DNA from 2 places in the Comamonas sp. FUJ_7 genome. Region 2 is predicted to be linked to the other one. Evidence: predicted binding sites of a transcription regulator. Region 2 holds the regulator's gene; the other holds the start of a gene.
What was found. Region 2 encodes sigma-54, which starts transcription at its own class of promoters, with help from an activator protein. Its sites were predicted from a motif close to TGGCANGNAANCTGCTTT; they were not measured.
Positions count from the first base shown of each region.

Region 1: the regulator sigma-54 is predicted to act here: its motif matches at 6,481-6,498, upstream of glnA (type I glutamate--ammonia ligase).

Region 1 is NZ_JBXXZI010000007.1:143,301-151,059, reverse strand. Features, by position in the region: gene xth (exodeoxyribonuclease III) at 1-602, shown strand, start outside; gene AC2I9W_RS12325 (hypothetical protein) at 615-1,376, opposite strand; gene ntrC (nitrogen regulation protein NR(I)) at 1,603-3,129, opposite strand; gene glnL (nitrogen regulation protein NR(II)) at 3,176-4,285, opposite strand; gene AC2I9W_RS12310 (hypothetical protein) at 4,321-4,839, opposite strand; gene glnA (type I glutamate--ammonia ligase) at 5,018-6,433, opposite strand; gene AC2I9W_RS12300 (EI24 domain-containing protein) at 6,751-7,635, opposite strand; gene AC2I9W_RS12295 (sterol desaturase family protein) at 7,650-7,759, opposite strand, start outside.
Region 2 is NZ_JBXXZI010000009.1:159,626-167,384, forward strand. Features, by position in the region: gene AC2I9W_RS14575 (THUMP domain-containing class I SAM-dependent RNA methyltransferase) at 1-998, opposite strand, end outside; gene AC2I9W_RS14580 (tRNA-binding protein) at 1,138-1,476, shown strand; gene AC2I9W_RS14585 (Arc family DNA-binding protein) at 1,538-2,290, shown strand; gene AC2I9W_RS14590 (aspartyl/asparaginyl beta-hydroxylase domain-containing protein) at 2,419-3,345, shown strand; gene AC2I9W_RS14595 (RNA polymerase factor sigma-54) at 3,413-5,014, opposite strand; gene lptB (LPS export ABC transporter ATP-binding protein) at 5,163-5,954, opposite strand; gene lptA (lipopolysaccharide transport periplasmic protein LptA) at 5,951-6,607, opposite strand; gene AC2I9W_RS14610 (thiol:disulfide interchange protein DsbA/DsbL) at 6,743-7,393, opposite strand; gene AC2I9W_RS14615 (SPOR domain-containing protein) at 7,564-7,759, opposite strand, start outside.

The DNA.
Region 1 (7,759 bases), on a different contig from region 2:
AGAAAACCTATAACGGCGTGGCTTGGATTACGCGCGATACCGGCCGCGATGTGGTTCGCAACATCCCCGGCCTTGACGACGAGCAAGCCCGCATCATTGCCACCACCATAGACTCCCCCAGCGGCGAAATACGCCTGATCAACGGCTACTTTGTGAATGGGCAGGAGCCGGGTTCGGAAAAATTTGCCTACAAGATGCGCTGGCTGCAGGCGCTGCACGACTGGGTCAAGGAGCAAATGGCTCTGCATCCACGCCTGATACTGGTAGGTGACTTCAACGTCGCTCCCGAAGACCGGGACTCCTACGATCCCGTCGGACTCAAAGACAGCATTCATCACACCGTCGAAGAGCGCGACCACTTTCAGAAGCTGCTGCAGCTGGGCTTAACCGATGCTTTTCGCATGTTCGAGCAGCCCGAAAAAAGCTTTTCGTGGTGGGACTACCGCATGCTGGGCTTTCAAAAAAACCGGGGCCTGCGCATCGACCACATTCTGGTCAGCGAAGCGCTCAAAGGCAGTGTCAGCGCCTGCAGCGTGGACCGTGCTCCTCGCAAGAACAAGCAGCCCAGCGATCACGCCCCTGTCACCGTCACCCTGGGCTGACAAGCCCTGCGGTCACACATCACTATCACTAGGCAGGCCCAGCCAGCGCAAAGCCTGTGCATAGCCCCGCAGCACCATCGCATGGTGCTTGAGAAGCCTGAGAACCGGTGCTGGTAAGCTCGACTCCTGAGCGGCACGCTCGGTGCGCTCAAGCCAGAGCTGAAGGCGCTGCAAGACTTCACCCCATGAGCGTGCAGAGGCTGCGCGCAAGCTGCTTGCTTCCCAAGCTTGCCGCAGCCATTGCAGGATTGTTCTGCCATCCACAAAAGAGGGGCGACCGGATTCGCCACCGCTCTCCAGCAAGGCCTCCAGCTCATGCTCTAACCTGCCTGACTCTTGCGCAAAACGGCGCAAGGCATCCACCGCCATGCCAGGCTGAGCACTGTCCAGGAATATCTGGGTGATGCGAGTGAACTGCCGGCTCGCTCTCAAGACGTGGGCAATGCGCCGCTTTTCAGCCTTGCCCCAAAGTTCAGGCCAGAGAGCCGCTGACTGGCGAGCATCGACAGCACGCAGCCAGGCAGCGTGAGCTGCCCCTCTGACCTGAGCCCAGTCCAGCAGGCTGGCTGCTTGGCGATGCGGCCATAGCAAGCGCAGCTGCAGCTCCAGTGCATCAAAGTCCGACCCGGGCTCTGAGACACGCCTACGACTATGAATAGCAGCTTGCCAGCCCAGCTCATATGCAGGCTCATACTGGTCGAAACCCCGCCCCGGAACAAAGTAAGGCTGCAACATATAGCAGCCACGCCAGAACAGCACTTCTGCTTCCGGCATGTGGACGCTGTGGGCAGTGAAGTCAGAAAGCGCGCTCTCCCCTGAGCAAGCAAGGCTCGAGACTTGTACAACGGAAAAAGGCAACAGAGACACAGCCAAGGCAGGGGGTACAGCAAACGACAAACCGGTGATTTTTCATCACTGGAACCTTCCCCCACGTCATCGGACATGAGTGCATGCTGTAGGAAAAACCAAGAAGCCAAGCGTGAGCAGGCACTCCAGGCTTTCAGTCGAAGTTTTCATTCTCCAGCCCAAGCTCTTGCAGCTTGCGGGTAATCGTGTTTCGGCCAATGCCCAAGCGACTTGCTGCCTCTACCCGTCTCCCATGCGTGGCGGCCAATGCCGTGCGCAGCAACTGCGCTTCGAATTGATGCGTCAGCTGATCCCAGACATCGTGATGGCCTTGCACCAATAGCTCCTGCGCCTGTTTGCCAAGGCCTTCCAGCCAGGCTTCGGACGATGAGGGAGTGTCATTCGACAAGACAGGAGCATGAGCGTATGCCGCCGAGTCCGTGCTGGCAATTGCCTCGGCCCGCCCCAATGCACCCTTTTCCACCGCGGCCTCCGGTGCAGCCTCCTCCTTGAGGACTTCTGGCGGCAAGTCCTTGAGTGCAATTTGCTGAGCGGGCGCCATTACCGTGAGCCAGTGACAGATGTTTTCCAGCTGGCGCACATTTCCTGGAAAGCTGAAAGTCTGAAGCCGCTCCATGGCAATGGTGCTCATCCGCTTGGGCTCCACCCCGAGCTGACGTGCGCTTTGCTGCAAAAAGTGCTGGGTCAGCATAGGGATATCTTCCCTGCGCTCACGCAATGCCGGCAAGCGCAAACGAATGACGTTCAAGCGGTGAAACAGGTCTTCACGAAAGACTCCATCCTTGACACGCAACTCCAGATCCTGGTGCGTCGCTGCAATCACCCGCACATGGGCCTTGACGGCCTGATGCCCGCCCACCCGGTAGAAATGTCCGTCGGAGAGCACGCGCAGCAGACGCGTTTGCAGCTCGAACGGCATGTCACCGATTTCATCGAGAAACAACGTTCCGCCTTCGGCCTGCTCAAACCGTCCGCGGCGCTGGGTCTGTGCTCCGGTAAAAGCACCGCGCTCGTGCCCGAAGAGTTCGGACTCCAGCAGATCCTTTGGGATAGCTGCGGTATTGATAGCAACAAACGGCCCTCCTGCAACGGGAGAGTGCTTGTGCAGTGCCCGCGCCACCAGTTCCTTGCCTGCACCAGACTCTCCGGTAATGAGCACCGTCACCTGGCTCTGGCTCAACCTGCCAATGGCGCGAAACACATCCTGCATGGCAAGAGCCTGCCCCAACATTTCTGCTTGCACAGGTGCCTGTATATCGACCACCTCCTCACGCTGGCTTTCCTCCACGGCGCGCCGTATGAGCTCCACTGCCTTGGGCACATCAAAGGGCTTGGGCAGGTATTCAAATGCTCCGCGCTGGAAAGCCGAGACAGCACTGTCCAGATCCGAATACGCCGTCATGATGATCATGGGCAGGCCAGGCTGCTGGGCTCTGACCTGCTCCAGCAATTCAAGGCCCGAGCCTCCTGGCATGCGGATATCGCTGACCAGCACTTGGGGGGCTTGCCTTGCCGGATCGCTGCTGTCTACATCCGCCAGGGCCTTGAGTACATCACGCGCCTGCGTAAAGCTGCGAATGGGCCAGCCTTCTCGCCCCAGTGCCTTTTCCAGCACAAAGCGAATGGAAGGGTCGTCGTCCACAATCCAGATTGGCTTCATTCGTGCAACACCCTTTCCTTTTTCTGCATATTGATGTTGGCAGGCTTTATGGCAGAGGAATCAGAATCCGGAAATCCGTCCTCCCCGGCTGACTCTCACACTCGATCAGTCCATGATGACGCTGCACAAAGGTCTGCGCCAGCGTCAGCCCCAAACCGGATCCACCATCTCGCCCAGACACCAGAGGATAGAAAATTCGCTCCTTGATGACATCGGGCACGCCTGCTCCGTTATCAATGACATGCAATTCCAGTGCCAGTCTGTGGCGCTCTCGCCCCAAAGTCACCTGTCTGGCCACTCGTGTCCTCAAAATGATTTCTGCATCACCGTCTGCAATACGCTGCCCCAGTGCCTGGGCTGCGTTCTGAACAATATTGAGCAAAGCCTGGATCAGCTGGGCACTGTCACCGCGAAATTCGGGAATGGAGATGTCATAGTCGCGCGTGATCTTGAGGCCTTGAGGGTGCTCGATCAGCACCAAGGAGCGCACCCTCTCGCAGACTTCATGGATATTGACGTCTCCGACCTCATGAGGTTGGCGGTGTGGTGCGAGCAGCCTGTCCACCAGCGCCTGCAGGCGATCCGCCTCATGAATGATCACTGTCGTGTATTCCGTCAGCTCCGGCGTCTCCAGATCCATCTGCAGCAACTGTGCGGCGCCGCGAATACCGCCTAGCGGATTTTTGATTTCGTGCGCCAGATTGCGAATCAGCTCCTTGTTCGCCTGGGCCTGCTCACGGATGCGCTCTTCGCGGTCCTGACGGGCCTGCTGCTCCAGCGGCCACATCTCCACCATGACATGGCCCGCCTTTTCGGCCAAAGAAACCGCTGCGTGGATAGGCAATGCGTCCTGACCAAGACGCAATAGACTGGCCTCGAAGCGAAGAGCTGCAAAATCATTCGAGCGCGCCCCGCTGAGCGCCTTGTCCAGCAAGGCTGGCTCCACAAAACATGCGGCGAAGTCACTTCCGCTCAAGGTCCGGCGAGATTGCCCCAAAGCATTTTCCAGTGCGGCATTCACAAAACGCACCGAGCCATGCTCATCCAGCACAGCAATCAGCGTGCAAAGCCAGTCCAGTGAGCGATAGCCCTGGGCATCTGCCCAGTCCAAATCAGTGAGGACAAGAGCGGGAGATGGGGCAGCTGCAAAGCTCATGCAATAGTCCAGAATGCGCGGCCCCCAGGACCGCGTCAGTTAGCGGCAGGCAGCCGGTCCAGTTCGCGCTTGATGCCGGCAACATCGGCTTCCTGGCGGGTGATATCAGCCTTGAGAGCAGCCACCCGCTCCGGGTAGCCCTGAGGATTGCGCAACTCCAAAGCGGTGCGCACCGGGTTGCCATCGTTGTACTCAGCCTTCAGCTCATTCAGCCTTGCCTGGGCCTTGTTCAGCTCACTTTGCAAAATAGCACGGGCATCGGAGTCCCTGGCCTTCTGCGCGGCATTGTCGCTGCGTACAGGCGCCGGTGCAGCAGTAGAGCTGTTGGTAGATCTTGGTTTCACCGGGGTGGTGGCAGCCTGGCCGGAGCTGGCTGCCGAAGAGCGTGTTCCATGAATCACCGTCACGCCACTGCCGTCGACCGGCTTGCACCCTTTGGCCTTCGCCTGCGAGACGTTGTTGGTGTATTCATTGCCGCAGCGGTAAATCACTTCCTGAGCAGAGCTCACTCCGGAGGCAACAACCAGCAACGACAACACATAAAAATTTTTCATTCAGTCCTCTCAAGCAGACGATGAGTGCAAGTCCGCGACATCACGAGTATCGCTCCAAGCTTGCAAGTTTTATTGACTACTTGATTGCCATCGAACCGTTTGGTTCCTTTGCTGAGGTACCTCAAGCACGCTCAGGACACAAAAAAGGCGGCTTGCGCCGCCTTTTGACATTCTCGCTTTACAGCGAATAGTACATATCGTATTCAACAGGATGCACTGCCTGGCGCAGGCGAGTCACTTCACCCATCTTCAACTCAATGTAGGCGTCAATCATGGAGTCGCTGAACACCCCCCCCTTGGTCAGGAAGGCGCGGTCGGCGTCCAGAGCTTCCAGAGCCTGATCCAGGCTGTGGCAGACGGTGGGCACCAGCTTGTCTTCCTCGGGAGGCAGGTGGTACAGGTCCTTGGTCGCAGCTTCGCCGGGATGGATCTTGTTTTCCACGCCGTCCAGACCCGCCATCAGCAGCGCTGCGAAGCCCAGGTAGGGGTTCATCAGTGGATCGGGGAAGCGTGCTTCCACGCGGCGGCCCTTGGGGTTGCTCACGTAAGGAATACGAATGGAAGCAGAGCGGTTCTTGGCCGAGTAAGCCAGCTTCACGGGCGCTTCAAAGCCAGGGACCAGACGCTTATAGCTGTTGGTGCCAGGGTTGGTGATGGCGTTCAGGGCGCGGGCGTGCTTGATGATGCCGCCGATGTAGTACAGCGCGAAGTCGGACAGACCGGCATAGCCGTCGCCGGCGAACAGGTTCTTGCCGTCCTTCCACACGGACTGGTGCACGTGCATGCCGGAGCCGTTGTCGCCAGCGTAAGGCTTGGGCATGAAAGTCGCAGTCTTGCCATAGCTGTTGGCCACGTTCCAGATCACGTACTTTTGTACTTGCGTCCAGTCCGCACGCTCGACCAGCGTCGAGAAGCGGGTGCCCAGTTCGTTCTGACCTGCACCGCCCACTTCGTGGTGGAACACTTCAACAGGAATGCCCAGCGACTCCAGCAGCAGCGACATCTCTGCGCGCATATCTTGTGTGCTGTCAACAGGAGGCACGGGAAAGTAGCCACCCTTGGTGCGGTTTCGGTGGCCACGGTTGCCACCGTCAAACATTGCGCCCGTGCTCCAAGGTGCTTCGTACTCTTGGATGTCGAAGAAGGGGTTGTGCTCTTCCGTGCTCCAGCGCACGCCATCGAAGATAAAGAACTCGGGCTCAGGACCGAAGAAAGCGGTATCACCCAAGCCAGACGCCTTCAGATAGGCTTCAGCGCGCTTGGCGATGGAGCGCGGGTCACGGTCATAGGCCTTACCATCACCTGGCTCGATCACATCGCACTGCAGGAACAGCGTGGTTTCTTCAAAAAACGGGTCGATCTTGGCCGTGCTGGGGTCGGGCATGAGTTGCATGTCCGAGGCTTCAATGCCCTTCCAGCCTGCCATGGAGGATCCGTCAAAGGCATGGCCCGAGGTGAACTTGTCTTCGTCGAAGTGCGACACAGGCACAGTCACGTGCTGCTCCTTGCCGCGGGTATCGGTAAAGCGCAGGTCAACGAACTTGACTTCGTTGTCTTGCACCATCTGCATCACGTCTGCAACGGTCTTCGCCATCAGATCTCTCCTGCCAACTTGGCTGATCAAAAAAGGATAATTAGTACTTAGCAGTTTGCATGCCAACTTGCTAAAAGTGGCATAAAGAGCAATCTACGATTGGCCCGCCCTGTGAACACAGCATATTCAGCAAGAGGCATAAGTCATGCACGAAGCCGTGCCCATCAACTGCAATAAAGAGGCTCTTATTGTCTCACTGTCACAACCCTCTATTGAGTGCACCATTTTGGTGAAAAAAATGCACCGAGTTGGTGCATTTTTTGATGAAGTCTGTTTTGGTGCATGTGCGCCAGGCCAAATGCGGCCAAGAAATACGGCTAAGGCTTGCGCGACAGCGAAGTAGAGCTTTCGGCCTCAGGAGCGAATGGAACCTTGGGATCCACTGGCAAAGGAGGAGTCTGTGCTCTCATTTGCTCCAGCGCAGCCAGGCAAAAATGCGCAAACCACAATGCAGAGAATGCAAATACGAGGGCATAGATCCAGATGGCAATCGGCACCAGAATCCAGAAAGCGGCCAAGAACAACAACCCTGAAACCCAGACAATGCCGGGAGCCGCTCCCAGATAGCCACAGATGACGCCCATCAATATCAGCGTGATGCGGTGGCGGGCAAACAGGCTTCGGCGTTCCTCCTTGCTGGCATGTTCAGACAAAGCATCAAAAGCCATGACGCGATAGGTCAACCAGCCCCAGATCAGCGGAGCCGCCACCAGCATCAACGGCGGGAAGACCCAAAGAGGCAAGGTCACCAGCAAGGCCACCAAGGCAATTAAAGTCGAGCCTCCAGACCAGACCAGACTGGCCAAAGTAGAACCGCCTTGTTTTCTTTCCAACCGCGGGAAGCGCTTTTCCGCCACCAGCTGTGTCAACACGGGAGCCATGAACAGACTCACCAGCAGGAGCACAAAGACGACCAGTACAGGCATTGCCCCCAAGACCACCAGGATAGAGGCCACCACCTCGGAGGCATAGCCGACCCCATGCTGCTGCAACCACACCCAGATCGAGTGCAGCCAGCCCACTCCTTCCAATAGGCTCTGCACCTTGAGGACTGCATCAGCCCAGAAAAAATAGCCCAGCAGCCAAGCCATCAAGGCCATGGTCAGCAAGGGCAGCAGTGACCAGACAATGACCCGCTTGTGCAGGCAATACGCAAGAGCACGCCAGAAAGAATCAAGTAACAAGCTCATGCTGGCAAGCATACTCAAGGATTGGTTTATGCGCGACCCATCAGCCGTAGGACAGCCAGCCACTGTTGTGCCCAGAAGCCCCGTCCGTAATCACGCAACTGGCCTTTGGCATTGGGCTGCACCTGGTCGCGAATGC
Region 2 (7,759 bases):
CGCTCTGCGGCATTGCGACCCGATGCCCCGGCAGCTGCAATACGCTCGCCATAGGGTGGGTTCAAAATCATCATGCCGGGTTGATCGCAAGGCGGCATGCGCTGCAGGGCATCGCCACCGCGCAGGTTGACGGTGTCGGCCACGCCGGCACGTTCGGCATTGCGCTGGGCAAAGTCCACCATGCGGAAGGCGATGTCCGAGCCGTAGATGCCCACCGGCGACTTGGGCAGGATGGCGGCCTCGGCCTCATCCAGCATGGCTTCCCACACATGGCGCTGGAAGGGCACCAGCTTCTCGAACGCAAAGCGGCGCAGGATACCGGCCGGAATCCTGCGCGCAATCTGCGCAGCTTCAATCACCACGGTGCCGCTGCCACAGCAAGGGTCGTACAGCGGCTGGGGATTGTCACCATGCGGGTTCCAGCCCGAGGCGGCAATCATGGCTGCGGCCAGCGTTTCCTTGAGCGGGGCATCGCCCTTGTCCTCACGCCAGCCGCGCTTGAACAGCGCCTCGCCCGAGGTGTCGATATAGATGGTCGCGCCGTCCGTGGTCAGGTGCAGGTGCACGCGCACATCGGGGTGGTGCGTCTCCACACTGGGGCGCACGCCGTTGCGCTTGGCGCGGAAGCGGTCGGCAATCGCGTCCTTGACCTTGAGGGCGGCAAAGTTCAGGCTGGTCAGCGGGCTGTGCTGGGCCGTGACTTCAATCTTGAAAGTCTCCTTGGGCGAGAACCAGATCTCCCACGCCACCTCGCTGGCAGCGCGGTACAGGTCGTTCTCGCTGCGGTACATGGTGTGCGAGAGCTCGATCAGCACTCGCTGCGCCAGGCGGCTGTGCAGATTGAGCAGCATGGCATCGCGCCACATGCCGCGCAGCATGACACCACCGCGGCCCACGAGCAGGTCTTGCCCGGTGGCGCCGGTGATGGCGTGGACTTCGTCGGCCAAAAAGCCCTCTACGCCGGCGGCGCAGGGCAAAAACAGATGCAGTTGGTTCATAGCAATTCGGTGCGCAATCGCTGCGCGCAGGGCCCGAGCATACGCGCTAGGCCTTTTCCAGTGCCTGCGCACGACAAGCGTTTCTCTACAGATTCATCTCTGGGCAAGGGCATGATGCCCTGCCAAGGAGACCCAAAACATGGAAGAAATCAGCTGGAACGACTTCATGAAGGTAGAGCTGCGCGTAGGCCGCGTACTGCAGGCCGAGGTTTTTGCCGAGGCCCGCAAGCCCGCCTACAAGCTGCTGGTGGACTTTGGCCCGGAGATCGGCCAGCGCAAGTCCAGCGCGCAGATCACCGAGCATTACCAGCCCGAAGAGCTGGTAGGCCGACTGGTGGTGGCCGTGGTCAATTTTCCGAAAAAACAGATTGGCCCGTTAATGAGCGAATGTCTGGTCACCGGCTTTCACGACGCCGATGGCGCCGTAGCCCTGTGCATACCCGACAAGGAGGTGCCGCTGGGCACACGCCTGCTGTAGCAGGCCCCTGTTCTGGCGGCCTTTATATAATTCGCCGCGATATCAATTACGAGAGATCGCCATGGCTTTTGCCGGAGTTGGACTGCACGTCATCATTGCCCTGTTCTTTGCCGTGCATGCGGTGCGCACGGGGCAGAACAACTACTGGCTGTTCATTCTGCTGGCCTTTCCCTTTCTGGGCAGTGTGGTCTATGCGCTTGCCATCTACCTGCCCAACTCACGGCTGGAGCGTGGTGCGCGCCAGCTGGCCCGGCAGGCCGTCAAGTCGCTGGACCCCACCCGCGATCTGCGTGACGCGCAGGCGGCGTTTGACTACTCGGCTACGGCCCAAAACGAAATTCGTCTAGCGCAAGCCATGCTGGAAGCTGGCCAGCCCCTGCAAGCCTTGCAGCACTTCGAGGCCAGCATGAAAGGCCCGTTTGCCAACGACCTGGAAATCCGCTGGGGCGCAGCACGTGCAGCTTTTGATGCAGGCCAGCCACAAGCCGCGCTGCAGCACCTCAAAGTCATTGCCCAGACCGATATCCACTACCGTGCGGACGAAGTGGGCCTGCTGATTGCCAGAGCCTACGCTGCGCAGGGCGACAACGCCATGGCGCGCCAGTCCTTCGAGTTTCTGCGTGAACGCTCGAGCAGCTTTGAGGTACTGGCCGAGTACGCCATCTGGTGCACCGAATCAGGCGACTGGGGCACCGCACAGCGCCTGAAGAACGAACTGGACAAAGCCCAGACCCACTGGAGCAGCCACCAGCGCAGCCTGAACCGCGAACTGCTGCAGCGTGTGCAATCTGCTTTTACTCAAAAATCACAATAAAAGCAGCCTCTAGCTCTTATTCAAGAAGCGCTGAAAGCTATCAATTTCAAAGTACATCAAAGGCTTCTGCACTGCCGTTTGACCTGAGCCATGACCTGTTTGAAGTGGCCCCGGTAAAATTGCAACCTATGGCAAAAATCATCGTTCTGGCCCTGGTGCTCATGTTCTTCGGCTGCGCGCTGTACATGCACCTGCGCGGCAAGGTGCGTCACAAAGTGGTCAAGCAATTGTTTGACCACTCCACGTTCACAGCGCCATTCAACGTCTTCATGCTGATGTTCAGCAAGGTGCCACGCACGCCCTACCTGCCCACCAGCACCTTCCCCGAGCTGGCCCCGCTGCAGGCCAACTGGCGCGAAATCCGCGAGGAAGCCGTCAATCTGCAAAAGAACATGCAGATCAAGGCCGCCGCCAACAACGACGATGCAGGCTTCAACTCCTTCTTCAAAACCGGCTGGAAGCGCTTTTATCTGAAGTGGTACGGCGATGCCCACCCCTCGGCCATGGAGCTGTGCCCCAAGACCACGGCGCTGGTCAAATCCATCCCCAGCGTGAAAGCCGCCATGTTTGCCGAGCTGCCCCCCGGCGCCAAACTCAATCTGCACCGCGACCCCTATGCCGGATCACTGCGCTACCACCTGGCTGTGCTGGCACCCAATGACGACCGCTGCATGATCGAAGTCGACGGCACGCCCTACAGCTGGCGCGAAGGCGAAGGCGTGATCTTTGACGAGACCTATATGCATTGGGCCGAAAACCGCTCTGAAGGCAACCGCATCGTGCTGTTTTGCGATGTGGAGCGCCCCATGACCAATGGCTTTGCCCAGTGGCTCAACCACTGGCTGGGCAAGAATGTAGTGGCCGCCGCCAGCTCCCCAAATAGCGAGGGCGACCCTCGCGGCATGATCAGCAAGCTGTTCAAGGTTTCGTTCTACATGGGCAAGTACCGCCGCAAGTTCCGCGACTGGAATCCGACCTTCTACAAGATTTTGAAGTTTGGCTTGATGATTGCAGTTCTGGCGCTATTCATCTGGTGGCTGGTTCCCACGAAGTAAGGTCAAGCCAGACGCAACAAAAAAGCCGCTGTGCATTGCATCAGCGGCTTTCTTGTTTACAGCGTATTTACAGTGCCTTGCGCAACGTAGTCGTTGGTATCTTGAGCTGCTCGCGGTATTTGGCCACGGTGCGACGCGCGCATTCGATGCCTTGCTCCTTGAGCATGTCGGCCAGCTTGGCATCCGACAGCGGCTTTTTCGGGTTCTCGGCATCGACAAACTGCTTGATCAGCGCACGCACGGCCGTGCTCGAGGCACTGCCGCCGGTTTCCGTGCCCAGACCCGAGCCAAAAAAGTATTTGAGCTCGAACGTGCCTTGCGGCGTGGCCATGTACTTGGCCGTGGTCACGCGGCTGATGGTGGATTCGTGCAGGCCCAGCTGATCGGCAATGTCGCGCAGCACCAGCGGGCGCATGGCCAGTTCACCATGCACAAAGAAGTTTTTCTGCCGCTCCACGATGGCTTCGGACACCCGCAAGATGGTGTCGAAGCGCTGCTGAATGTTCTTGATCAACCAGCGCGCCTCCTGCAAGCGCTGCTGCAGCGCAGCATGTCCTTCGCTGCCTTTGTGACGGCGCAGCACGCTGGCGTAGATGTCATGTACACGCAGCTTGGGCATGACTTCGGGATTGAGCTGCACCGAAAAGTCCACCCGGCCCGAGCTGGCTCGCACCGGGCGCACGATGACATCGGGCACCACGATATTGCGCTCCACGTCGACAAAGCGCCGACCCGGTCGCGGCTCAAGGCGGGCGATCAGCGTGATGGCCTCGCGCAGCTGCTCTTCGCGAGCGCCGCACAGGCTGGCAAGCTTGCGCAAATCGCGCCGCGCCAGCAGGTCCATGGGCTGGGCACAGATGGACTGCGCCAGCAGCAGGCGGCTCATATGGGCCGCTGTCGTGCCCTCGTCCTCGGCTTCCCGAATCAGATCGCGCAGCTGCAGCTGCAGACACTCGGCCAGATCGCGTGCCCCCACGCCCACGGGCTCCAGGCTTTGCAGCAGCTTGAGCGCAATGGCAAAGTGCTGCTCCAGCTCTTCGCGCTCTTCTAGGTCGTCGCCCGCCAGACTTTGCGCCAGCTCTTGCAATGACTCTTCGAGATAGCCGTCGTCGCTGAGCGACTCGATGAGAAAGCGCAGCGCCGCCGTATCTGCCGCGCCCAGATGCAAACTCAGCGCCTGGTGGTGCAAAAAGTCGGTCAGGCTCTGGTGTTCGCGTGCGAGATCGATGGCATCGGTCTCGTCATCGCCATCACGGTTGTGCGTGGAGCTGCGGACCGATGGCGCATCCCACTCGCTGCTGGACTCGCCGCCCCATTCGCCGTCCTGGCCGTCAATGCCGTCGGTTTCCCAGTTCAGGGTTTCGGGTGTCTCGAGGTTAAGAGCTTCCGCTACCGTTTCCGTAGCTGATTGCGCTTTCTGGAACTCATTATCAGCATGAATTCCATCTGAAGTACTGTATTCACCAGCGCTAGCCGCTATTTCTACAGGAGCATCAGCCGTGGTGTCTGCCTCGTCGCTTGCTCGCTCCAGAAAAGGGTTGTCGATCAACATCTGCTCGACTTCCTGTGCCAGCTCCAGTGTGGACAGCTGCAGCAGCTGAATCGATTGCTGCAGCTGCGGAGTCAGCGACAGGTGTTGCGATACGCGTAGCGACAGCCCTGGTTTCATCGTGGCGAGGCTCCCGCGCTATCAATAGCCGGCTGATTTCGCCGCCGGGCCGCCCCAAAGCAAGCCCGGGCGCAGCCGGTCAGAGCCCCTTGTACCCAAGGCTGGGGCAGGGACCACACGAAATGAGGAAGCATGGGAGGCATAACCATCACATCCGGAAATGCTCACCCAGATAGACACGGCGCACGTCAGCGTTCTCCACAATCTGCTCTGGTGTGCCTTCAGCCAGCACATGACCGTCGCTGATGATGAAAGCGTGGTCGCAAATGCCCAGGGTTTCGCGCACGTTGTGGTCGGTAATCAGCACACCGATGCCGCGCTCCTTGAGGAAGCCGATGATGCGCTGGATCTCGATCACCGCAATCGGGTCGATACCGGCAAATGGCTCGTCCAGCAAGATGAAACGCGGCTGCGTGGCCAGGGCGCGGGCGATTTCCACACGCCGACGCTCACCACCGGACAGCGCCAGCGCCGGCGACTGACGCAGGTGCTCGACACGTAGCTCCTGCAGCAGACCGGTCAGGCGCTTTTCGATTTCATCACGCGTGAGCGTCTTGCCCTGCTCGTCTTTTTGCAGCTCCAGCACGGCGCGCACATTGTCTTCCACGCTGAGCTTGCGAAAGATCGAGGCTTCCTGGGGCAGATAGGACAGGCCCAGGCGCGAGCGCTGGTGGATCGGCATGCCGCCCACAGCCTGGCCGTCGATAAAGATCTCGCCGCCATCACTGCGCACCAGGCCCACGATCATGTAAAACGAGGTGGTCTTGCCCGCGCCGTTGGGGCCGAGCAGACCGACGACCTCGCCTTTTTGCACGGACAGCGACACATCCTTGACCACCTTGCGGCTGCCATAGGACTTGGCCAGATGCTTGGCTTCCAGGCGGCTGCTCGCCTCGCCTGTGCGGCCGTGACCAGAGTCAGAGAAAGTCGGTTCGATCATTTTTTCTCGTCGTCTTTCTCGCCACCCAGAGTCATGCTCTGGCGCATTTCCGTTGCGGGTGTGGCGGGCTTGGGCTGTGCACCCGGTGAGCCCTCCTTGGGTGCCATGATGGCGCGCACACGGCCGCCCTGCCCCACGGAAGAGCTGGGCAAGCCGCCGCTGGTCTTCTGGCCATCGACCGTGTAGACATCAGTGATGTTGTTGTAGACGATGACGGAGCCTGTGACCTGATCGCTGAGCTGACCACCACGATAGCGGCGCATCTCGCCACGGCGAATAAATTTGACGATATCGGCCTTGCCGTCGTATTCGATGACTTCGCCCTCGCCTTCGATGAACTCTTCAGGCTGACCGGCAACGGTATCGCGCTTCTGGCGGAAGAAAGCGCGCTTGCCAGCCTCTGCCTTGATCACTCCGTACTGATAGCCCTCGGCGTCCTGACGCACATCGAGCTGCGCACCACGCAGCACGATGGAGCCCTTGGTCATCACCACATTGCCGGTGAAGACACTGGTCTGCTGCAACTCGTCGTGACGCAGTGCATCCGCCTCGATATTCATGGGCTTGGCGCTATCGGCCTTTTCAGCATGGGCCATACCGGTCGCTGCTGCCAGGGCACAGGCCAGGGCAAGAGGAAGAAGTGATTTTTTCATAGAAGGCACGTTTCTTGCATTCGCTGCATTGTAGTCATTCCTTTTTTACAGGCTGCGTAAAAAGCACTCACAAAAAAGCCCGCTCAGCGGCGGGCTTGTCAGGCATCAGATACCCGTGCAATCGATCATTGCCGATCAGGCCTTGCGACTGGAAGCGATCAGCGCATTGACGACGCGCAGCACGTTATCCATATTGCCGGCCTTGGTGCCATCGGTGTAGTAGCGGCCTGCCACACCCATGGCAGGCACGCCTTCCACGTCATATTCATTTTGCAACTGCGCAGCCTTGCGTGACTGGTTGGCCACGGTGAAGGAGTTGTAGACCTCCTTGAACTTGGCCAGATCCACGCCCTGCTTGCCGACCCAGTCAAAAATGGCGTCATCGGTCTTGAGCAGGTTGCGCTCCACATGAATGGTGCGGAACACCTTGGCATGCAACTGAGGCAGCAGATTCATGCCTTCCAGTGCGAAATACAGCTTTTGCTGGGGCACAAAAGAAGCATTGAACGCCACGGGAACGCGACGCACCACCACATCGGCAGGCTGTGTCTTGGCCCAGGCCTCGAACTGCGGCTCAAACACGTTGCAGTGGGGGCAGCTGTACCAGAAGAACTCCACCACTTCGACCTTGCCGGCAGGTGCGCTCACGCTGGCAGGCTTGCCCAGCTTGACGTAGTCCTTGCCTTCCCTGGGCGCAGCGCCCTGGGCCCAGCTGGAGGAGGTGCCCAAAGTCAGAGCACCGGCAGCAGCTGCCGAGGCAGCCAGAGAGAATTCGCGACGTTTCATCTAAACAAACTCCTGTATCAGGTCTGCAGTATCAGAGCATATCGGCTCCAAAAAGTTCAGCCAACACTAAAACGAACAGCGGGGCAGGCCAGAAGCATCAAGCAAGGGACTCCCCGCAGCGATATGTTGTCCCCATTGGGGGAAGGCGCAAAGCGCCTCAGGGGAGCCTCTTACTTCGCCGCTCTCACCAGCGTCGAGTCCACACCCGCGCCATCGAGCTTGCCCTTGAGCTGCTCTGCATCATCACGCTTGCCGAACGGGCCGACACGCACGCGGAAGACGGTGATGCCGTTTTGCTCACGTTCGCTGATACGCGACTCCCAGCCCAGCATGGCCAGCTTGGCGCGCTGGGCTTCCGCCTCGCTC